Regions from separate parts of the Mesorhizobium sp. M0563 genome, predicted to be linked through region 2. Evidence: predicted binding sites of a transcription regulator. Region 2 holds the regulator's gene; each other region holds the start of a gene.
What was found. The regulator LexA, encoded in region 2, represses DNA repair genes until DNA is damaged. The targets are predictions, from matches to a motif close to TGTTCNNNNTGTGTTCNG.
Positions count from the first base shown of each region.

Region 1: recA (recombinase RecA) is a predicted target of LexA. The motif match lies at 5,682-5,699, and genes of this name have one in related genera.
Region 3: parE (DNA topoisomerase IV subunit B) is a predicted target of LexA. The motif match lies at 4,316-4,333, and genes of this name have one in related genera.

Region 1 covers NZ_JAMYQV010000015.1:7,434-15,005, forward strand. Annotated here, with positions in the region: gene sufD (Fe-S cluster assembly protein SufD) at 1-1,255, shown strand, start outside; gene NKI50_RS19155 (cysteine desulfurase) at 1,309-2,550, shown strand; gene NKI50_RS19160 (SUF system Fe-S cluster assembly protein) at 2,556-2,948, shown strand; gene sufA (Fe-S cluster assembly scaffold SufA) at 3,059-3,439, shown strand; gene NKI50_RS19170 (GFA family protein) at 3,667-4,164, opposite strand; gene NKI50_RS19175 (TfoX/Sxy family protein) at 4,255-4,578, shown strand; gene NKI50_RS19180 (carbohydrate kinase family protein) at 4,614-5,546, opposite strand; gene recA (recombinase RecA) at 5,824-6,921, shown strand; gene alaS (alanine--tRNA ligase) at 7,181-7,572, shown strand, end outside.
Region 2 covers NZ_JAMYQV010000007.1:116,828-124,399, reverse strand. Annotated here, with positions in the region: gene NKI50_RS12105 (hormone-sensitive lipase) at 1-804, opposite strand, end outside; gene kynU (kynureninase) at 900-2,147, opposite strand; gene lexA (transcriptional repressor LexA) at 2,619-3,350, shown strand; gene NKI50_RS12090 (ComEC/Rec2 family competence protein) at 3,344-5,809, opposite strand; gene gltX (glutamate--tRNA ligase) at 5,906-7,327, shown strand; gene gltA (citrate synthase) at 7,506-7,572, shown strand, end outside.
Region 3 covers NZ_JAMYQV010000001.1:473,926-481,497, reverse strand. Annotated here, with positions in the region: gene gcvH (glycine cleavage system protein GcvH) at 1-62, shown strand, start outside; gene gcvP (aminomethyl-transferring glycine dehydrogenase) at 79-2,889, shown strand; gene NKI50_RS02340 (GGDEF domain-containing protein) at 2,961-4,130, opposite strand; gene parE (DNA topoisomerase IV subunit B) at 4,404-6,452, shown strand; gene NKI50_RS02330 (DUF2336 domain-containing protein) at 6,629-7,572, opposite strand, start outside.

The DNA of each region.
Region 1 (7,572 bases), on a different contig from region 2:
GACACCCCAGCGAACATTGGCCGAAACGGCGCTGATCGACGCCTTTGGCGAGCGGCTGTCGCTGCTGCCCGGCGACGGCGCGGTGATGCTGAAGCGCGACGATGCCATCGAGGCGATCAAGGGCGGCCTGCCGACGCGGCGCATCGAATCCTGGCATTATACGGACCTGCGCCGGCTGCTGACCTCGGTGCCGGACTTCGATCCGGCAGCGGTCGCGAAAGCCATTGCGCCGATCGTCGAAGACTCCTCGGTTTTGCCGGTCCTGAACGGGGTTTCGAGCGCGAAACTGCCCGATATCGAAGGCGTCGCCGTACAGCGCCTGTCGGAGAAGCTGACCGACGGCAGCATCGCGCCGGGGTTGGATCCCTATGGCACCGATGACGCGATCGGCGCGCTGAACACCGCCTTTGTCGCCGACGGCTATTTCGTCGACATCGCCGACGGTGCCGAACTGGAAAAGCCGCTTGAGCTGCAGAATTTGCAGGCCGGTGGACAGACGCATGTACGCCTGGCCGTCCGCGTCGGTGCCGGCGCCAAGGCTGTCATCGTCGAGCGCCAGGCGGGCGAGGGGGCGGCGCTGGTCAGCTCGGTCAGCCAGCTTGTGCTTGGCGAGGGCGCCGAAGTGACATGGCTCATCGTGCAGGAGCAGCCGGATACGGCAACACATCTCGCCCAGTTCAAGGCGCATCTCGGCAAGAATTCGAAACTGACGCTGTTCGTCATGAATGCCGGCGGCAAGCTGGTGCGCCAGGAGGTCGTCGTGAGGACGACCGGCGAGGGCGCCGACTTCACGCTGCGCGGCATCAATCTTTTGGCCGGCGACACCCATACCGACGTCACCATGGTGCTCGACCATGCCGTGCCGCACACCGCCTCGACCGAAGTCATCCGCAACGTGGTGACCGGCAAGGCGCGCGGCGTCTTCCAGGGTCGTATCAACGTCCACCAATATGCGCAGAAGACCAACGCCAAGATGGCCTGCAACACGCTGCTGTTGTCGGACGACGGTGAGTTTTCGACCAAGCCGGAGCTTGAAATCTTCGCCGACGACGTCGTTTGCGGCCATGGCGCGACCGTCACCGAGATCGACCACAGCCATCTGTTCTACCTGATGGCGCGCGGCATCGACGAGAAGACCGCGCGCGGCCTGCTGGTCAAGGCCTTCGTCGCCGAAGTGATCGAGGAACTGGACGACGAGGCCATCGTCGAGGCGCTGGAACGACGGCTCGACGATTGGTTTTTGACGCACGGGTAGAATTGGCCGAGGGGTGCTGGACGGAATGAGGCGATGCCTCGAGAGAGCTTGTGATGGACCAGAAAGTCGAAAACATTCCCTACGACGTCGAGGCGATCCGCCGCGACTTCCCGATCCTGTCGCGGCAAGTCTACGGCAAACCGCTGGTCTATCTCGACAATGGCGCCTCGGCGCAGAAGCCGCAGGCTGTGCTCGACGCCATCCAGCACGCCTATTCCCAGGAATACGCCAACGTCCATCGCGGCCTGCATTTCCTGTCGAACGCCGCGACCGACGCCTATGAGAACGCGCGCAAGATAGTACAGAGATTTCTCAACGCGCCGAGCACCGACAACATCGTCTTCACCTCGAACACCACGGCGGCGATCAACACCGTCGCCTATGGCTTCGGCATGCCCAATATCGGCGAAGGCGACGAGATCGTGCTGTCGATCATGGAGCACCACTCCAACATCGTGCCGTGGCATTTCATCCGCGAGCGGCAGGGCGCAAAACTGGTTTGGGTGCCGGTCGACGATCTCGGCGTCTTCCACATCGAGGAATTCGAAAAACGGCTGACCGACCGCACCAAGCTGGTTGCCATTACCCATATGTCAAATGCGCTGGGCACGGTCACGCCGATCAAGGAGATCGTGCGCATTGCGCACGCCCGCGGCATTCCGGTGCTGGTCGACGGCAGCCAGAGTGCCGTGCATATGCCGATCGACGTGCAGGATCTCGACTGCGATTTCTTCGTCTTCACCGGCCACAAGGTCTATGGCCCGTCGGGCATCGGCGTGCTCTACGGCAAGAAGGATATTCTGGAGCGGATGCGCCCGTTCATGGGCGGCGGCGAAATGATCGAGGAGGTGACGCAAGACATCGTCACCTACAACGACCCGCCGCACCGTTTCGAGGCCGGCACGCCGCCGATCGTCCAGGCGATCGGGCTGGGTGCGGCGCTGGAATACATGGAAAAGATCGGACGCGAGCGCATCGCCGCCCATGAGGCCGATCTGAAGGACTATGCGCATGAAAAACTGCGCGCCATCAACTCGCTGCGCATCTTCGGCGATGCGCCTGGCAAGGGCGCCATCATCTCGTTCGAGCTGCAGGGCATCCACGCGCATGATGTGTCGATGGTCATCGACCGGCAGGGCGTGGCGGTGCGCGCCGGCACGCATTGTGCCCAGCCGCTGTTGAAACGCTTCGGCGTAACATCCACATGCAGGGCGTCGTTCGGCATGTATAATACCAGGGCCGAAGTCGATGCTTTGGCCGATGCGCTGGAAAAGGCGCGAAAGTTCTTCGGGTGACGACCATGGATGATGCCAGCCACACCGCCGAGACCAATTCGGAAACGACGACCAATGCGGCGGTTTCCGGATCGACAATCCCCGCCGACGAATTGGCGCGGCTGACAGACGACATCGTCTCGGCGCTGAAGACGGTCTATGACCCCGAAATCCCGGCCGACATCTACGAGCTCGGCCTCGTCTACAAGATCGACATCGAGGACGACCGCTCGGTCAAGATCGACATGACGCTGACCGCGCCGGGCTGCCCGGTGGCCGGTGAAATGCCGGGCTGGGTCGAAAACGCCGTCGGCGCCGTCGAAGGCGTTTCCGGCGTCGAGGTCAACATGACCTTCGACCCGCCTTGGTCGCCCGACCGCATGTCGGAAGAGGCACAGGTAGCGGTGGGGTGGTACTAGCATCCGACCAGCCAAAGGCTGGCGCACTTGCGCCGGGTACAAAACTTCACCATTTTAGGTGAGGAATCATTCGGCAGACCTTGAACCTGCGCGCAATGGAGAAGGAAAGAATGGGACGCTTTGCCGTCATCACGATGACCGAAAAGGCTGCCGACCGGGTGCGCGAGATCGTCGCGACCCGTGAGAATGCGCATGGCATTCGCCTCGGCATCAAGAAGGGCGGCTGCGCCGGCATGGAATATACGGTCGACCTGGTGACCGAGCCCAACACTAAGGACGATCATATCGAGCGCGACGGCGCCCACGTCTATGTCGCGCCCGAGGCAGCCCTTTTCCTGTTCGGCACCGAGATGGATTTCGAGCAGACGACGCTACGCACCGGCTTCACCTTCCGCAATCCGAACCAAAGCTCGGCCTGCGGCTGCGGCGAATCGGTCGAGTTGAAGCCCGCCGATTTGAAGGCACTGGCCGAAGCCCGCGCTTCGGCCTGAGGCTTTTCCTTCGCCGTCCCCGGCGGCAATCGCATACGGGAGCCCCCACATCCGGCCCTTCGGGCCACCTTCTCCCCGATGGGGAGAAGAGGCTGGCGCCAGCGCTGGCGACTTCCTCTCCCCTCGGGGAGAGGTCGGATTGCCCCGAATTGCCCTTCGCAATTCGGTTGGCAATCCGGGTGAGGGGGCGCTTGCCCATACGCGATAGCGAACGGGGAGAAGAAACGCTAATCCACCCACATCCCGGTTCGTTTGTGCCAGTCGGCGATCGACTCTTCCGGGTAGACATCGAAGACCTTGTCGCCCTTGCCGATATCGGGCTCGACCCAGTTCGCCTTGTATTTCAGCATCAGATGCACCTTCTCCGGCGGCTTCGGCAGGTTTGTGTCGATTGCCGAGGCAAACGGATGCACCAGCTCCGGCCAGGTTGGATCGTAGAGCCAGAGTGCCGTCCCGCATTTCGTGCAGAAGTTCCGTTCGCCCGTCGAGATCTCGCGTTGCGGGTGCTCGTCGTCCTCGATCTCGGCCCGGTAGACGCCGAGATGGCGCTTGCCCTCGATTTTCAGCGTCTCGTAATCGGCGCCGAGATTGATGGCGAAACCGCCGCCGCCCTGCTGCTTGCGGCAGATCGAGCAGTAGCACAGCATGAACGGCACCGGCGTGTGGCTTTCCACCTGGAAACGCACGGCATTGCACCGGCAGGACCCTTTGAGCAGAAGCGGCATGAAAAACTCCGATGAAACTGATTCTGAACTTGTCAGGATGGTGCCGGTAGCGGCGATGACAAGGGGAAATCCCGGTGACATGATCGCGCCATGGACAACGAGCGCATAGAAGAGCTTTTCGAAGGCCTCGGCCCGGTCAGCATCCGCAAGCTGTTCGGCGGCAAGGGCATCTATTTCGATGGCGTCATCGTCGCCATTGTCATCCGTGGCGAATTGATGCTGAAGGCCGACGCCGAAAGCGCCCCGGATTTCGAAGCGGCCGGCTGCCGGCAATGGACCTATACCGGCTCGCGCCACGGAAAGCTGGTGTCGATGCCCTATTGGAGCGTTCCCGACAGCGCGTTCGACGATCCCGACGAGATGGCGATCTGGGCGCGCCGCGCCTACGAGGCAGGACGGCGCGCCGGCAAATAGGCTGCACCATGGCTTCGGCAATTCTGGGCCGCATTTCACGCCAGGTTCCGCGCCTCGGGCACGAGCGCCAGCGCTTCGGCAAAGCCGGCGCTGGTGAAAGCGGCGCTCTCGACGGTGAGCATAGCTGCGGCAACGCCTTCGCACAGTGCCGCGCGCAGCGTCAGGCCGCGCAGCCGGGCGGCGATCGTGGCACCTGCCAGCGCGTCGCCGGCGCCGCTCATATCCGCCCGCTTGTGTATCGGCGGTGGCAGGATCGAAAATGCGCCGGTTTCGTCGAAACCGAGCACTGGATCATCGCCGGCGGTCACCACGCCGCTTTTCAGACCGGCGCGTCTCAGGCCGTCGACGATGCCTTGATCATCAGCATCGATGTCGACGCCGGCGAGCACGCCGGCCTCGTGCCGGTTCATGAAGGCGAGTGCCAGAAGGTTAAGCACCGGCGTCAGCCGCGCCGCTTTGCTGGGCGAGACGGCAAGCGCAAACACCGGCTTGCCGGCGGCGAGAGCAGCCAGCCGCTCCACCGCGGAAGACGGCAGGTTGGCGTCGCACAACACCGCGTCGGCTGAATCGATCGCTTCGCGCACCTTGGCGCGGCGGATCTGCTTGGGAAGCGCCAGCTCGTAGAGCACCATGTCGGCAAGGCCGGCGATCAGCCTGCCGTCGCTATCGACCAGCATCGTATGGCTTGGCGTTGCTCGGTCGAGGAACACCGCCGACAAATCGGCAATGCCGGCCTCGGTGACGGCGCGTAAAACCGTGTCGCCCGGGGCATCGCCGCCGCGCACCGAAAGCAGCGAGGCCGAGACGCCGCGCCGCACCGCACAGCGTAGGGCGTTGAAGACGGCGCCGCCGACATGCTCGCGCATCGTGCCGGGGTTGGAAGCGGCCGGCACGAAGGCGCCGGCAACCCGGCCGCGCCGCTCGATATAGGCGCCACCCACGGCCAGGATCGTCGGGGATTTCATCATGCCGGCAAAATGCCCTTTGCTGTTGCCCGGGAGGAGACTAGGTCGCCGGACGGAACCCTGCAATCGCGGGTGCGATTCGGATGGTGACGGCAACGGCGCCGCATGCGAGGCGGGATGCGTCCGGAAGCAAAATTGCGAAACAAAAATAGAACAAATATGGATATCCGTTATTTTTCAAATCCTTGGGGCTCATTGACAAATGAGAACAAACGAGGTACATTCTTTTAAGGATTGCGGGATTGTCCGGCCTCCATTGACGACCACGGGGTGATGTATCATGGCTCAGAATTCTTTGCGGCTTGTAGAGGACAAAGCGGTGGACAAATCAAAGGCTCTGGATGCGGCGCTGTCGCAAATCGAGCGTGCCTTCGGCAAGGGTTCGATCATGCGGCTCGGCGCGAACGAGCAGGTCGTCGAGATCGAAACGGTGCCGACCGGCTCGCTTGGGCTGGACATCGCGCTTGGCGTCGGCGGCCTGCCGCGCGGCCGCATCGTCGAGATCTACGGACCGGAAAGCTCGGGCAAGACGACGCTGGCGCTGCACACGGTGGCCGAAGCCCAGAAGAAGGGCGGCATCTGCGCCTTTGTCGATGCCGAGCATGCGCTCGATCCGGTCTATGCCCGCAAGCTCGGCGTCGATCTCGAAAACCTGCTGATCTCGCAGCCCGATACCGGCGAACAGGCGCTGGAGATCTGCGACACGCTGGTGCGCTCCGGCGCCATCGACGTGCTGGTGGTCGATTCGGTGGCGGCGCTGACGCCGCGGGCCGAAATCGAAGGCGAGATGGGCGATTCGCTGCCCGGCCTGCAGGCCCGCCTGATGAGCCAGGCACTGCGCAAGCTCACCGCCTCGATCTCGCGCTCCAACACCATGGTCATCTTCATCAACCAGATCCGCATGAAGATCGGCGTCATGTTCGGTTCGCCCGAGACGACGACCGGCGGCAACGCGCTGAAATTCTATGCCTCGGTCCGCCTCGACATCCGCCGCATCGGCTCGGTCAAGGATCGCGACGAGGTCGTCGGCAACCAGACCCGCGTCAAGGTCGTCAAGAACAAGCTGGCGCCGCCCTTCAAGGTGGTCGAGTTCGACATCATGTATGGCGAGGGCGTCTCCAAGACCGGCGAGCTGGTCGATCTCGGCGTCAAGGCTGGCGTGGTCGAAAAGTCGGGCGCCTGGTTCTCCTATAATTCGCAGCGTCTCGGCCAGGGCCGCGAAAACGCAAAACTGTTCCTGCGCGACAATCCCGACACGGCGCGCGAGATCGAATTGGCGCTGAGGCAGAATGCCGGATTGATCGCCGAGAAATTCCTTGAGAACGGCGGCTCCGAAAGCAGCGACGACGGTTTCGAGGACGACGCCGGGGCGATGTAGGAAAAGCGACGCCTCCCGGAGCGTCAGCCAGGTTCGGATTTGATGTTTTGATTTTGAGTTTGCGTAATCGGTACATTTTGAACCGCCGGCCCCGTGCCGGCGGTTGGCGTTTGACGGCGAGTCAGACGCATTTCAAAGCGCCGGTGAAAGCCGGGATTTGAGCCCATTTGGTGTTTCTGGACAGGCTGCGGTGCGACCGCTAAAAGGCCATGTCTATTTTCCGCCGGCAGCCGGCGGTTCTCTCGAAAAGGCAGTATTCATGAGTGGCGTCAACGAGATCCGGTCGGCATTTCTCGACTATTTTCGCAAGGAAGGTCACGAGGTCGTCGCGTCGAGCCCGCTGGTGCCGCGCAACGACCCGACGCTGATGTTCACCAATGCAGGCATGGTGCAGTTCAAGAACGTCTTCACCGGCCTGGAGAAGCGGCCCTATTCGCGTGCGACGACTGCCCAGAAGAGTGTTCGCGCCGGGGGCAAGCACAACGATCTCGACAATGTCGGCTACACCGCGCGCCACCTGACCTTCTTCGAGATGCTCGGCAATTTCTCCTTCGGCGATTATTTCAAGGAACGCGCCATAGAGCTTGCCTGGAATCTGATCACCAGGGAATTTGGGCTGAAGAAGGACAAGCTGCTGGTCACCGTCTACCA
Region 2 (7,572 bases):
CGGATGGTCTGGATCGGCCAAACCGTCGATGATGTTGAAATGATGCCGGTCAGGCTCGACCACCGAACTGGTCGCGGCACCCAGGCCGATCCAGATATTGGCCAGCAACGCGCTCTGGCGCAGGAATTCGGCGCGCTCGCCGCCGCCGGCCCAGCAGGTCAGGCGGGCCTTGTCCATCGGGCGCAGCAGCACCGGGCTTTCGGCCTGCGCCTCGGCCTCATCGATCGCCAGCGTCTCGTTCATGCCGGTGCGCATGATCGGGCGCAAATCGTGCACACCCGAGATCGATACGACATGGCGAATGCGCCGGACAATTTCGGGCGCCAGCGGCGTCGTCGTCGTAACCATCCGGCTAACAAGATGGCCACCGGCCGAGTGTCCGGTCAGCATCAGCGGCCCTGCGACCATCCCCGCCGCCTTGCCGATCGCCGCGCCGACTTCCTTGACGATGCCGCCAATGCGCATCTGCGGACAGAGCGTGTAGGACGGCATCGCCACGGCATAGCCGCGATCAACAGCGCCAGCGGCAAGATGCGACCAGAAACTCTTGTCGAATGCCATCCAGTAGCCGCCATGGACGAACACCACGAGCCCCTTGGGCTTGGTGGCCGGCAGGAAAAGATCGAGCCGGTTGCGTGGGCCATCGCCATAGGCCATGTCGAGCCGCGCCCGGCCCTCGGTCGAAAGCACGTCGCGAAAAACCCGCGCGGGCTCGACCCAGGCCGCCGGCCAGCGATCGCTGCCGGCTATGTTGGCGCCGTTGGCATAGGCGTTGTCCCAATCGGCAATGTGACGTTCGAACACCCTGCGCCCTCCCCTGGCAATATGGCCTTGCAACGACCGTGAGCATCGCGCGGCGCGTCGTCGCCAGCCTCACGATTCCAGCTCTCGCATCAATCTCAAGTGACAGCCGCCTTGATGGCGAAGCGCGCATCCTTCCACGCACCGGTGCGCAGGATGTCCTCAAGCACTTCGACGGCCTGCCAGACATCGGCATAGCCGACATAGAGCGGGGTGAAGCCGAAGCGCATGGTCGATGGGGCGCGAAAATCGCCGATCACGCCACGTTCGATCAGCGCGCGCATGATCTGGTAGCCATGCTCGTGCATGAATGAAATCTGGCTGCCGCGTTTTTCCCCGTCGCGCGTGCTTTCGAGCGTTAGCCCGTAAGTGCCGCACTTTGCCTCGACAAGCTCGATGAACAGATCGGCCAGCGCGATGCTCTTCTTGCGCACCGCCGTCATGTCGACATCGTTCCAGATGTCGAGCGCGCCCTTCAGCGTGCGCATAGACAGGACCGGCTGGGTGCCGCACAGAAACCGGCGGATGCCGGTGCCGGCCGCATAGCCTGGCTCGAAGGCGAAGGGCCGTGCATGGCCCCACCAGCCGGTGAGCGGCTGCTGGATGTCGGCAAGATGCCGCTCAGCCGCATAGATGAAGGCAGGCGCGCCCGGTCCGCCATTCAGATATTTGTAGGTGCAGCCAACGGCAAAATCGGCGTTTGCCGTGTCGAGCTCGACTGGCATCGCACCGGCGGTGTGGCAGAGATCCCAGACGATCATCGCCCCGGCTTCCTGGGCCCTGCGCGTCAGCGCCGGCATGTCGCGCAGTTCGCCCGACTTGTAGTTGACGTGGTTGACCAGCACCACGGCGGTGCGTTCGTCGATCAGCTCTTCGATGCTCGGCGCGTCGACCCCCGAGAGGCGCAGCAGCGTATCTTTTCGCGTCGAAACCACACCCTCAGCCATGTAGAGGTCTGTCGGAAAACTGTCGCCCTCGGCGACGATGACCTGCCGCTCCGGCCGCATGGCCATGGCGGCGTGCAGCAGCTTGTAGATGTTGACCGATGTCGTGTCGCAGACCACCGTCTGGCCGGCCGCGGCACCGATCAGGCGCCCGAGCTGGTCGCCAAGTTCGAGCGGCATGTTGAACCAGCCGGCCGTGTTCCAGGCGCGGATGAGATCATGCGCCCATTCTTCGGTCACTGCCTTGCTCAATTCATCGAAAGCGGCACGCGAAGCGGCCCCTAGCGAATTGCCGTCGAGATAGATCACTCCTTGCGGCAGCACAAAGCGGTCGCGCATCGCGCGCAGCGGATCTGCAGCATCCATCGCCCTTATGGCCACGAGATCGGGAATTCCTGTCATGATTTGTCTGCTCCCCAAGATTCACCGCAACGCCGGACACGCATCGACGGCATCCATCGGTCACGAGCGGTTCTCCATTACCTGGTATCGCGCAGCAAGGCTCCACCGGCGACAAGTTGCCTGACCATGCGGTGGAAACCAGGAGCCAAGCCAACCCAAGGTTGGCGTTTTGAGTTCGTTTCGTTCACGGTGCATTGACCAAACCGCACAGTCGATACGGCTTCAATTCCGTGCCCCTTTGCCGGCTGACGGCCGATACCAGTGCCGCCTTCTGGAAACCCAGAGGCCGCAAACGAAAGCAGAATCAAGGCGATGAGGCCCGCGGCGGTGAAAATGCAGCGTCCCGGTTTGGCGAGTGGTATCGTTACCCGAGCCCTAACACATTCATTAAACTTTAAACAGTTGCGGAACACAACTGGAACAGATAGTGTTTGTTCTGGGTTTGTTTTTCTGATTCTGTTGGGGGTCGCTATGCTGACACGCAAACAACACGAACTGCTTATGTTCATCCACGAAAGGCTGAAGGAAAGCGGTATCCCGCCCTCCTTCGACGAGATGAAGGAAGCGCTCGACCTGGCTTCCAAATCGGGAATCCACCGGCTGATTACGGCGCTGGAGGAGCGCGGCTTCATTCGCCGTTTGCCCAACAGGGCCCGTGCGCTGGAGGTGCTGCGCCTGCCCGATTCGATCGCCCCCGGCCTCAATGCGGCACGCAAGTTCTCGCCGAGTGTCATCCAGGGCAGTCTTGGGCAAGGTCCTCGGCAAGGCAAGCCGACATCGTCGCGCGTCCCTGCAGCCGGCAATGACGACGATGTCGTCGCCGCCGTGTCTATCCCGGTGATGGGCCGCATCGCCGCTGGTGTGCCGATCGATGCCATCCAGCACCAGACTCATTCGATCTCGGTGCCGCCGGACATGATCATGGGCGGCGAGCATTATGCGCTCGAGGTCAAAGGCGATTCGATGATCGAGGCTGGCATTTTCGACGGCGACACGGTGATCATCCGCAATGCCGATACGGCGAGCCCCGGTGAGATCGTGGTGGCACTGGTCGACGAGGAAGAAGCGACGCTGAAGCGGTTCCGCCGCAAGGGCGCCTCGATCGCCCTGGAAGCCGCCAATCCGGCCTACGAGACGCGCATCTTCGGACCAGACAGGGTCAAGGTGCAGGGCAAGCTCGTTGGGCTGATCCGCCGCTACTGAGCTGCGCCCTTGGCGCCGGCTTTTGGCTTGTCGGCTCTGCGGTATGGCGGCATGCCCCGCGCCGCGCGTGAAAATTTCCGCTGCACGTGCCAGGGCCGGTATGATTTTTCGACGGCGAAGCGGATTTCGGCGCGTGTTGCCGCTTGTGGATCGAAATAGACGGCCGCACTTCCCGCGCGCGCCAGTTGCCGTTTGGTGACGACGAGGACCAGCCGGTCGTAGTAGCAGGGATTATGGGCGGTGGCGTCGTCGATGACGATCAAGCTGGCAAAGGCGCAGGCTGGCCGTGCAGTATCGCGGTCATTGGCTAGCGCGATGATCGCGCCGGATGGATGCCTGGCAAGGCAGAGACCGTCCGTGCAAATGAACGGCATGCCCGGCGGTAAGTCGGCCGGATCGGCAATGTCGAATTGCGGATCGTTCTTTCCAGGTGTTTCCGGCGCGACGATAGCCTCTGATGTGAGCGCGCGTTTCCAGTTGTCGATGGTGAACTCATTCGGGCGTGCCCGGTTGACCGCGAGTTCACCGCTGCCGATCGGCAGCGCGACGAGCCGTGCGTCCTCCGAGATCAATACATCGGGTACGCGCGTCTGCGTTGTCGTTAGCAAGCCGGCGAGCGCAAAAGGAAGGGCCACGAGCCGCAACCAGGTCGTCGCCATGCTGGCAATGACGAGGGCGATCGTCACCAAAAGGACAGATCTCAGCGAAATCAGCCCGACCGCATCGATCGGCGAGCGCTCGGAGATCCACCCGGACAGGGCGATCATCGCCGTCAGCCCCTTGCCCATCACGTAGAGGAAAGGCCCATCCGCGCCGAACGGCATCGCCAGCGCACTGAGGACGGCGAAGGGCATGACGACCAGTGAGACGATAGGCATGATGGCCAGATTGGCGAACAGGCTGAGCGGCGCCACGCGCTGGAAATGCCATATGGCGAAAAGCGCCGTGGCGCTCCCTGCAATGATCGAGGTCATCGCCAGGCCGCCCATGCCCAGCAGTACCTTTCTAGTGGCAAAGCGTAGCGGCGACCGCCGGGGCGGCGGCGTGGTGGCCCCGCCGGCGCGGTAATCGGACCAGCCTGCATAGGCGCCGACAAGGGCCGCCGTCGCGGCGAAGGACATCTGGAAGCTCGGACCGACCACCTCGTGCGGCGACACCAGAATGACCGCGATGGCCGAGATCGCCAGGTTGCGCATGGTGAGCGCGGCCCGGTCGAACAGCACGGCGATAAGCATCACCGCCAACATGATGAAGCTGCGTTCGGCCGCCACCACAATGCCGGAAAAGACGAGGTAGGCCGCAATCGAAAAAAGCGCGGCGGCCGCCGCGTATTTCTTGACCGGCCGTCGCGATGAGAAATCGGGAAACAGCGCAAAGGCGCCGCGCAGCAGCGCCATAATGGTGCCGGCGACCAACGCCATATGCAGCCCCGAGATGGAGATGATGTGGTAGATGCCGGTACGCCGCATCGCTTCGTTGATCTCCTCGGGAATGCCGGCGCGCACGCCGACGATCAGCGCAGCAGCAATCTCGCCCTCGGCGCCGCCGATGCGGCTGCGGATATGGTCGGCGATGGATTCGCGCGCGTCTTCGATCGCGGAAGAAAGCCGCGCGGCAAACGGCATGCTGCCCGACGACACGACTTTCGGATTGCCGAGAAAAAAGCCGCTGCCGCCGATACCGGCAAAATAGCTGTCGAAGGAGAAATCATAGCTGTCGGGCCGCACCGGCCCGGTCGGCGGCAGCAGCCGCACATAGCCGGCGATCTCGGAACCGGCGGTCAGCTCAGCCGGTATTTTCATCGCCGAAACGCGGACCCGTTCCGGCATGTAGCGCAGTGTCGGCCTGGCGGTTGAGATCACATCGATCGTCAGCCTGATGCGGCCGCTCGCCATGGGCTCGAACGATACGACGCGACCCGTGAGGCGCGTCGAGATTTCGGAACCGAGCATATGCGTTCCGACACGCCAGGTCTCGACCTTGGCGGCAAGCACGCCAAGCGCGCAGAGCAACGCCGCCATGAAGCACAGGCGGGTTCTGGGCCACGACCGCGAGGCGACGGCACAGAGGGCTGCCAAGGCGACGATTGCGATCGGCTGTGGAAAGGCCGGCTCCACCGCCAGCGCAAAATATACGATCACCCCGCATGCGAGGAACACCGGCACCAGCAGGAAGGCGACCCCACGGTCGAGCTCCAGGCCGACCGCCGAGGTTACGCCGTTGCGGATACGGGACGGTGACGGGAGGCGGAAACGCCGGCGTAGGCGCACGATGGGCTCGGCCGCGGGCACGAGAACCGTTGCTGGGTCGCTCGCCGGCAGCGACGGGGCATCAAAGCGTGGAACCGGCAGCAATGCCGGTGCCGGCAGGACAGGCACGGGCGCGGCAAACAGCAAGCGTTCGCTGACGCCGCTGCCAACGTCCTCGCCCTCGCCCGCACCACGGCCTCGCACAGCCATCGGGTCTGCCCCTTGCGCCCTCGACCTCCTATGCTACATGAACGCGCAACGCGCGAAAGTCCGCAAACCCACTTCCTTCGCCTGCCTGAGAGTTCCATGCCCGACAAGGTCGTCACCCGTTTTGCCCCCTCGCCCACCGGCTATCTGCATATTGGCGGGGCGCGCACGGCGCTGTTCAACTGGCTGTATGCCAAGCACACAGCCGGCACGATGCTGCTGCGCATCGAGGACACCGACCGCGAGCGTTCCACCGATGCGGCAACCGCGGCCATCCTCGACGGGCTTTCCTGGCTTGGCCTGACATGGGACGGTGAGCCGGTGTCGCAGTTCGAGCGTGCGCCGCGCCATCGCGAGGTGGCCGAGGAACTCGTTCGCATGGGCAAGGCCTATTATTGTTACGCGACGCCTGCCGAGTTGGAGGCAATGCGCGAGAGCGCACGAGCCAAGGGGCTGCCTCCCCGCTATGACGGCCGCTGGCGCGACCGCGACCCCTCCGAGGCGCCGGCCGGCGCCAAGGGGGCGATCCGCATCAAGGCGCCGACAGACGGCGAGACGGTTGTGCATGACCGCGTCCAGGGCGACGTGCGCTTTCCCAACAAGGATCTCGACGATTTCATTATTCTGCGCTCGGACGGCAACCCGACCTACATGCATGCCGTCGTCGTCGACGATCACGACATGGGCGTCACCCACATCATCCGCGGCGACGACCATTTGACCAACGCCGCCCGCCAGACGGTGATCTACCATGCCATGGGGTGGGAGGTGCCGTCGATGTCGCATATCCCGCTGATCCACGGTGCCGACGGCGCCAAGCTGTCGAAACGGCACGGTGCGCTCGGCGTCGAGGCCTATCGCGCCATGGGCTACCTGCCGGAGGCGCTGCTCAATTATCTGGCGAGGCTTGGCTGGAGCCACGGCGACGATGAGATCATGTCGATCGCCAACATGATCGCATGGTTCGACATTGGCGACGTCAACAAGGGCGCCGCCCGTTTCGACTTCGCCAAGCTCGAGGCGCTGAACGGCGTGCACATGCGCCGCATGAACGACGCGGCGCTGCTCGACATCTTCATCGCCACTCTGCCCTATCTCGACGGCGGTCCGGCGATCGCAGCTAGCCTCGACGACAGACGCAAGGCGCAATTGCTTGCCGCTTTGCCAGGCCTGAAGGAGCGCGCCAAGACGCTGGTCGAACTTGTTGAAGGGGCTGCATTCCTGTTCGTCGAGCGGCCGATGCCGGTCGACGAGAAGGCGGCGGCGCTGCTCAGCGGTGAGGCGCGCGCGATCCTGCGGGGCGCTCATGCGGCACTGGCCACGATTTCGGACTGGTCTGCCGCCTCGGCGGAAGCCGCGATCCGCGACTATGCGCAGGCCGGCGGCCACAAACTCGGCGCCGTGGCCCAACCTCTGCGCGCCGCGCTCACCGGCAAAAGCACCTCGCCCGGCGTCTTCGATGTGCTGGCCGTGCTTGGCCGCGAGGAAGGCCTGGCGCGGATTGCCGATCAAATCGATTAGGAAACTGGCCCAAGAAGATTGGCATTGAAAGGTGTGTTTCGCAGTGCAACATTGGGTCTTGGCCTAATCTGGCGCGCAGATTCAATTGCGGGCGCAAATGTGCGTATTCCGATGCTTTTGACGTGTTGGGTTCAATGTTTTGCCGTTGCCGGCCTGAGGAAACAAAAAGGAGTTTGCTATGACCGAACCTGCGACAAAGATGGAATTTGGCGGCAAAACCCAGGCGTCGACGGCAAAACTGGAAC
Region 3 (7,572 bases), on a different contig from region 2:
CCAATGAGAGCCAGCTCGACGGCCTCCTCGATGAAGCCGCTTACAAAGCCCATATTGGTTGATAGCAGGACCAGCAAGATGACCGCAGCACCCTACCCCTTCTCGGCTCGCCATATCGGCCCGGGCCTCCAAGACGTCAGAGCCATGCTGGCCACGATCGGCGTTCCCTCGGTCGAGACGCTGATCAGCCAGGCAGTGCCGAAGTCGATCCGGCTCGACCGTCCATTGGCCTTGCCCGCCGCTGCAAGCGAAGCGGAAGCGCTGACCGAGCTCGCGGCGACGATGGCAAAGAACACGGTGCTGAAGAGCTTCATCGGTACCGGCTATCATGGCGTCCACGTGCCGCCGGTGATCCAGCGCAACCTGTTCGAGAACCCGGCCTGGTATACGGCTTACACGCCTTACCAAGCCGAGATCAGCCAGGGCCGGCTGGAAATGCTGTTCAACTTCCAGACGCTGGTCACCGAGCTGACCGGCTTGCCGGTGGCGTCGGCCTCGCTGCTCGACGAGGCGACGGCGGTGGCCGAAGCGGTCGGCATTGCGCTGCGCCATCATCGCGACAAGCGCACCAAGGTGGCACTGGCCGGCACGCCGCACCCGCAGACGCTGGACGTCGTTCGCACCCGCGCCGAACCGCTCGGCATCGAGGTCGACGGCGAGGTGATCGACGACAACACCGCCGCCCTGCTGGTCTCCTGGCCCGATACATTCGGCGTCTATGGCAATCACAAGGCAGCGATCGACAAGGCCCGCGCTGCCGGCGCGCTGGTCGTCTTCATTGCCGATCCGTTGGGCCTGACGCTGACCGACGCGCCAGCCAGGCTTGGCGCCGACATCGCCGTCGGCCCGATGCAGCGTTTTGGCGTGCCGATGGGCTTTGGCGGGCCGCACGCCGCCTATTGCGCCGTGTCCGACAGGCTGACGCGGCTGATGCCCGGCCGGCTCGTTGGCCAGTCGACGGACAGCAAGGGCCGTCCCGGATATCGCCTGGCCTTGCAGACACGCGAGCAGCATATCCGCCGCGACAAGGCGACCTCCAACATCTGCACCGCACAGGCGCTGCTCGCCAACATGGCGACGGCCTATGCGATCTGGCATGGCCCTGCCGGGCTGCAGGCGATTGCCGGCCGCGTCCACACGCTGGCCAACCGCCTGGCTGCCGGCCTCAAGGCAGCAGGCGTTTCGGTGCTCGGCGGAAGCCGCTTCGACACGGTGACCGTGGAACTGAAGGGCAGAGCCGCCGCACTTGCCGCCGCCGCCGAGAAGACCGGCCGGCTGCTGCGTGTCATCGACGCCGACCATGTCGGCATCAGCTTTGACGAGACCTCCACCGAGGCCGATCTGGAGGCGATCGCAGCACTTTTCGGCACCAAGGCCGGCGTTGCCGCCGGCAGTTCCATGCCAGGAAAACCGCGCGGCAAGGAGTTCCTCACCCAGCCCGTCTTCCGCGAAAACCACTCGGAAACCGACATGATGCGCTTCTTGCGCCGGCTGTCCGACAAGGACCTGGCGCTCGACCGCGCCATGATCCCGCTCGGCTCCTGCACCATGAAGCTCAACGCCGCCGCCGAAATGATGCCGGTAAGCTGGCCCGATGTCGCCAACCTGCATCCCTTTGCCCCGGCGAGCCATTCGGTAGGCTATCGCGCCATGATCGACGAGCTGGAAGGCTGGCTGGCGGAGATCACCGGCTTCGACGCGGTGACCCTGCAGCCCAATGCCGGCAGCCAGGGCGAATATGCAGGGCTGCTCGCCATTCGCGGCTATCATTTGTCGCGTGGCGAAGGCCATCGCACCGTCTGCCTGATCCCGTCCTCGGCGCATGGCACCAATCCGGCAAGTGCGGCCATGGCCGGCATGAGTGTCGTCGTCGTGCGCTGCACCGAGGACGGCAATATCGACATGGAAGACTTGCAGGCCAAGGCGGCCGAGCATGCAAAAGACCTCGCGGCGCTGATGTTCACCTATCCTTCGACGCATGGTGTTTTCGAGGAAGGCGCGCGCGACCTCTGTGCGCTCGTCCACAGCCATGGCGGCCAGGTCTATTTCGACGGCGCCAATCTCAACGCTCTGGTCGGCCTCGCCCGTCCCGGCGATATCGGTGCCGATGTCTGCCACATGAACCTGCACAAGACCTTCTGCATTCCACATGGCGGCGGCGGCCCCGGCGTCGGCCCGATCGGCGTCAAGGCGCATCTGAAGCCATATCTGCCCGGCCACGTCACCGAAGGCTCGGCCCATGCCGTGGCGGCGGCACCGTTCGGCAGCGCCTCGATCCTGCCGATCACCTGGATGTATATCCGCATGATGGGCGCTTCCGGCCTGAAGCAGGCGACCGAGACGGCGATCATCTCCGCCAACTACGTGGCGACGCGGCTTGGCGAGCATTTCCCCCTGCTTTACAAGGGGCGCAACGGACGCGTTGCGCATGAATGCATCCTCGACACCCGCGTGCTCAAGGACAGCGCCGGCATCAGCGTCGACGATATCGCCAAGCGGCTGATCGACTATGGCTTCCACGCACCGACCATGTCGTTCCCGGTGGCCGGCACGCTGATGGTCGAGCCGACCGAATCCGAGCCCAAGCGCGAGCTGGATCGTTTCTGCGAAGCCATGATCGCCATAGCCGGCGAGGCAGCCAAGGTGGCGAAGGGCGAATGGCCCTTGGCCGACAATCCTCTGGTCAATGCGCCACATACCGCCGCCGAGGCGTTGGCCGGCCAGTGGACCCATCCCTATTCGCGCCTGGAAGCGGCCTACCCCGCCGGCGATGCCGATACGGCGGCAAAATACTGGCCACCGGTGTCACGCATCGACAACGTCGCTGGCGACCGCAACCTGGTCTGCTCCTGCCCGCCGCTGTCGGAATATCTGGGTGCGGCGGAGTAGACCATGATCCCGAAGAGTGGAATCCGGTTTTCGGACAAGATCATGGTCTAACAAGAAGATAGAAGCCTCAATCAGGCAGAACGCAAGGCCGGCCCGTCGGCCTTGCTCGCCCTGTCCCGGGCGATGACGCGATTTCGCCCGGCGCGCTTTGCCGCATAGAGCGCGGCGTCGGCTTCGGCCAGCACATCATCGAGACCGGTGCCGCTCGTCCCACCAAAGCCGATGCCGCCGCTGACTGTGCTTCGCAACGGACCAAGCTGGGTGGCCACGACTTCCGTACCGAAGGCGACGCTGATCTTGCTCGCAATGTCATAGGCCTTTTCTTCCGTCATCCGCGACATGACGAGCACGAATTCCTCGCCGCCCAGCCGGAAGGCGTCGACGCCGGTTCTGGCGTATTTCCTGATGACGGCGGCAAAGCGGCGCAGGACCTGGTCGCCGACCGGATGACCGAATACGTCGTTCGTCCTTTTGAAATGGTCGAGGTCGAACATGGCGACGGACATAAACGGACCGAAGACCCGCTCGCCGTAGAGTGCCGTTAACGCCCGCCGGTTCATCAGCCCGGTCAATGGATCGGTCATCGTCTCGGCCTTCAATTCGATCTGCGCCTGCAAATGGTGCAGGGAGAGCGTTAATGCGCCAAGCCCGGTCATGCAGGCGACGGCTACGACGGAATTCACCCGCTCGGCCCAATTGTCCGGTGCTACGCCGAGCACCCACTGGCCCTTGACCAGCAGGACCGCGCCGCAAAGTCCGAACGACAGCGCACAGACGCCGCTCAGGAACGATACGACCAGCAATATCCGGCGATCATGACCACCCTCAATCCAGAACATCGCCCCGATAAGCGAGAGTAGCGCCGTTACCGTCGCGTAGGTGACAATGAAGCCGACACCATCAAACCCGAGATACGTCGCGCCCGCGCAAACAGCCATCGCAGCCAAGGTCGGCAAGATGGCGCGCCTATAGTCGCGCATGCTGAGATATTGCATGGCCGACAGGCAGATAATCAGGAAGCCGAGGCTGAGAAGAGCAAGCACGATCTGGCAAAGCCAGGGGCTTGGATCTCTTGTGTAATGCCAAAACAAGACCACATGTGCGACGAGCACGAGAATGCCGCACGCCACCGTCAGCACAAAGCGTGCCTGTGGCGCGGTGAACCAGATCGCAAACATGGTGATGCTGAGGCACGTGCCCGACAGCGCCGCTGCGAGCAGGAGCGAACTGTAATCCAACATGCTTAAGCGACAGCCTCTTGAGGGTTTCGCTGCATTCTAGGTCAGCGACAGTCCGCGGATATCGTTTTTCAGCCAACCTTGCGGCGTAACCTTCGGACAAGGTTTACAAAGCGTCGATGCTCCAAGCTTCGACCCCATTTCCGCCGCTTGGTTGTCGAATGGTTTTGCAGTAAGAGGCTCTATCCTCGAACGTAACAGGAACCTCCGTCGCCTGCCCGCAAAAAGCGTGGCAGTATCGGGTGGTGATTCGCAGCATCGGAATCCAGGACCGGCATGGACGACAATAACGATCTTTTCGGCAATTTGGGCAAGCAGCCGCAACCGGCTCGCGCCGCGCGCCCGGCCGACCCGCTGGTGCAGGCGGCGAAGCGGCCGGCGCCCCGCGATGCCAGCGAGAGCTATAGTGCCGCCGATATCGAGGTGCTGGAGGGGCTGGAGCCGGTGCGCCGCCGCCCGGGCATGTACATTGGCGGCACCGACGACAAGGCGATGCACCATCTGTTCGCCGAGGTCATCGACAATTCGATGGACGAGGCGGTCGCCGGCCATGCTACCTTCATCGATGTCGAGCTTTCCGCCGACGGATACCTGTCTGTAACCGACAACGGCCGCGGCATTCCGGTCGATCCGCACCCGAAATTCAAGAAGCCGGCGCTCGAACTCATCATGACCACGCTGCATTCAGGCGGCAAGTTCGACAGCAAGGTCTACGAGACCTCGGGAGGCCTGCACGGTGTCGGCGTTTCCGTGGTCAACGCGCTGTCCGACCATCTCGAGGTCGAGGTTGCGATTGGGCGCAAGCTCTATCGCCAGCGCTTCTCGCGAGGCGTTCCGGTGACCGGCCTGGAGCAGCTCGGCGAGGTGCACAACCGGCGCGGCACGAAGATCCGCTTCCATCCAGACGAGCAGATTTTCGGCAAGGGTGCTGCGTTCGAGCCGGCGCGGCTCTACCGCATGGCGCGGTCAAAAGCCTATCTGTTCGGCGGTGTCGAAATCCGCTGGACCTGCGATCCCTCGCTGATCAAGGAAAAGGACACGACGCCGGCCAAGGCAGAATTCCATTTTCCGGGCGGCCTCAAGGACTATCTGAAAGCCTCGCTCGGCGACGAATTCCAGGTGACCCGTGAAATGTTCGCCGGCAAGAGCGAGAAGCAGGGCGGCCACGGTTCGCTCGAATGGGCGGTGACCTGGTTCGGCGGCGACGGCTTTATAAATTCCTATTGCAACACCATTCCGACCGCGGAAGGCGGCACGCATGAGGCCGGCTTCCGCAACGTTCTGACGCGCGGCTTGCGCGCCTATGCCGACCTGGTCGGCAACAAGCGCGCTTCGATCGTCACATCCGAAGATGTGATGATCTCGGCGGCGGGCATGCTGTCGGTGTTCATCCGCGAACCGGAATTCGTCGGCCAGACCAAGGACAGGCTGGCGACGATCGAGGCCATTCGCATCGTCGAAAGCGCCATCCGCGACCCGTTCGACCACTGGCTGGCCGACAATCCGCAGGAAGCTTCGAAACTGCTCGAATGGGTGATCGCGCGTGCCGACGAGCGGGTGCGCCGCCGCCAGGAAAAGGAAGTGTCGCGCAAGAGCGCCGTGCGCAAGCTGCGCCTGCCCGGCAAGCTCGCCGATTGCACGCAGAATGCAGCGGCCGGCGCCGAGCTCTTCATCGTCGAGGGCGATTCGGCCGGTGGCTCGGCGAAGCAGGCGCGCGACCGCGCCAGCCAGGCGGTGCTGCCGCTCCGCGGCAAGATCCTCAACGTCGCCAGCGCCGGCAACGACAAGCTGGCCGGCAACCAGCAGATAGCCGACCTGATCCAGGCCTTGGGCTGCGGCACGCGCTCGAGATACCGCGACGAGGACCTGCGTTACGACCGGGTCATCATCATGACCGACGCCGACGTCGATGGCGCCCATATCGCTTCGCTGCTGATCACCTTCTTCTACCAGGAGATGCCGAGCCTGGTCCGCGGCGGCCATCTCTATCTGGCGGTGCCGCCGCTCTACTCGATCCGGCAAGGCGGCAAGGTTGCCTATGCCCGCGACGATGCGCACAAGGACGAACTTCTGCGCACCGAATTCACCGGGCGCGGCAAAGTCGAAATCGGCCGCTTCAAGGGGCTGGGCGAAATGATGGCCGCCCAGCTCAAAGAAACCACCATGGACCCGAGAAAGCGCACGCTGCTCAGGGTGGACGTCATCGACGCCGAGGCGGCGACCAAGGATGCGGTCGACGCACTTATGGGCACCAAGCCCGAGGCCCGCTTCCGCTTCATCCAGGAACGCGCGGAATTCGCCGCGACGGAAGTGCTGGATATCTGAGCGTCTTCTGCTAGGCGAGCCGCGGACGGCGGCTGTCACTGTGCGCAAGACTTTTCCGGATTTTTCGCGAAGGATGAGGCCTGGAACGGTTCAGCGTTTCACGGAAACGCCGAACCGCTCAGTTTTTTATTTTGACGCAAGTCGGAAAACCGTTTCACACTTTTCCTGGAATTGCTTTAGGCAGCCGCGATCGCCAGCGCGTGCCCGCGTGCGTTCTCGCGCAGCGCGTCGAGATGGATCGATCTGACCAGCCCGGCGAGATCGCCTTCGGCGGACTGTCCGCCCAATTCCTTCAGCATCAGCCAACTGACTTCCTGGACGCCGGCGAGGCGTTTGCCATTGGCGACCTCACGCCAGACCTTCAGCGCGCGCAGGATGATGGCGTGGGTGGCAGCGGCAAGCCCGGCGCTGCGGAACAGTGCCTGCAACGCTATGTCATGCCCGCCGGCCAGCAGTGCCCTCACCCGTTGTTCGGACTGCTGGCTGAGCGCGACCAGCGCCGAGCCAAAGAAGTCGACCTTGCCGTGCGCGATGGTGCGGATGACGAAGCTTGCGGTCAGGTCGCCGCGCAGGCGCAGATGTTCGACAAGTGCGGTATGTTCCTCCGCCCGCGTGCCTTCGATCAGCGTCACCGAAGCCTTGACGCAAGCATCGCGCGTGATGCGCTCGGCCCTGGCGGCGCCCATCAGCGCCAGCACCAATGGCGACCCCTTGAGCATCTCCCCTAGCTTGACCAGCAGCATATGCCGGCAGTCGGCGGGCAGCCGGGTGTCGGCGATCAGCGCCTCGCGCACCAGAGGCAGATGGCCGTGACGCTCGGCCATGCGGCGAAAGCTGACGGATGCGATGTCGGCGCCGCTATTGGCGAGCAGCGTGGTGCAGGCTTCCGGCTCACCGACCTCGGCGATCGCTGCCGCAACCGACATCGAGACGCGCGGCCGGTCGGCGATCACCTTCTGCGTCGCTTTCTGGCCGCCGGCAACCCGATCAATCAGGTCGGAATCGGTAAGCAGCGGCGAGCGCGCCAGTACCAAAGCGGCCACCTCGGGCTGGTCCGAAGCCAGCGCGCTGACGATCTGCGGCGGCGCATGATGGCTCAGAGAAAGCGCATCGGCGATCG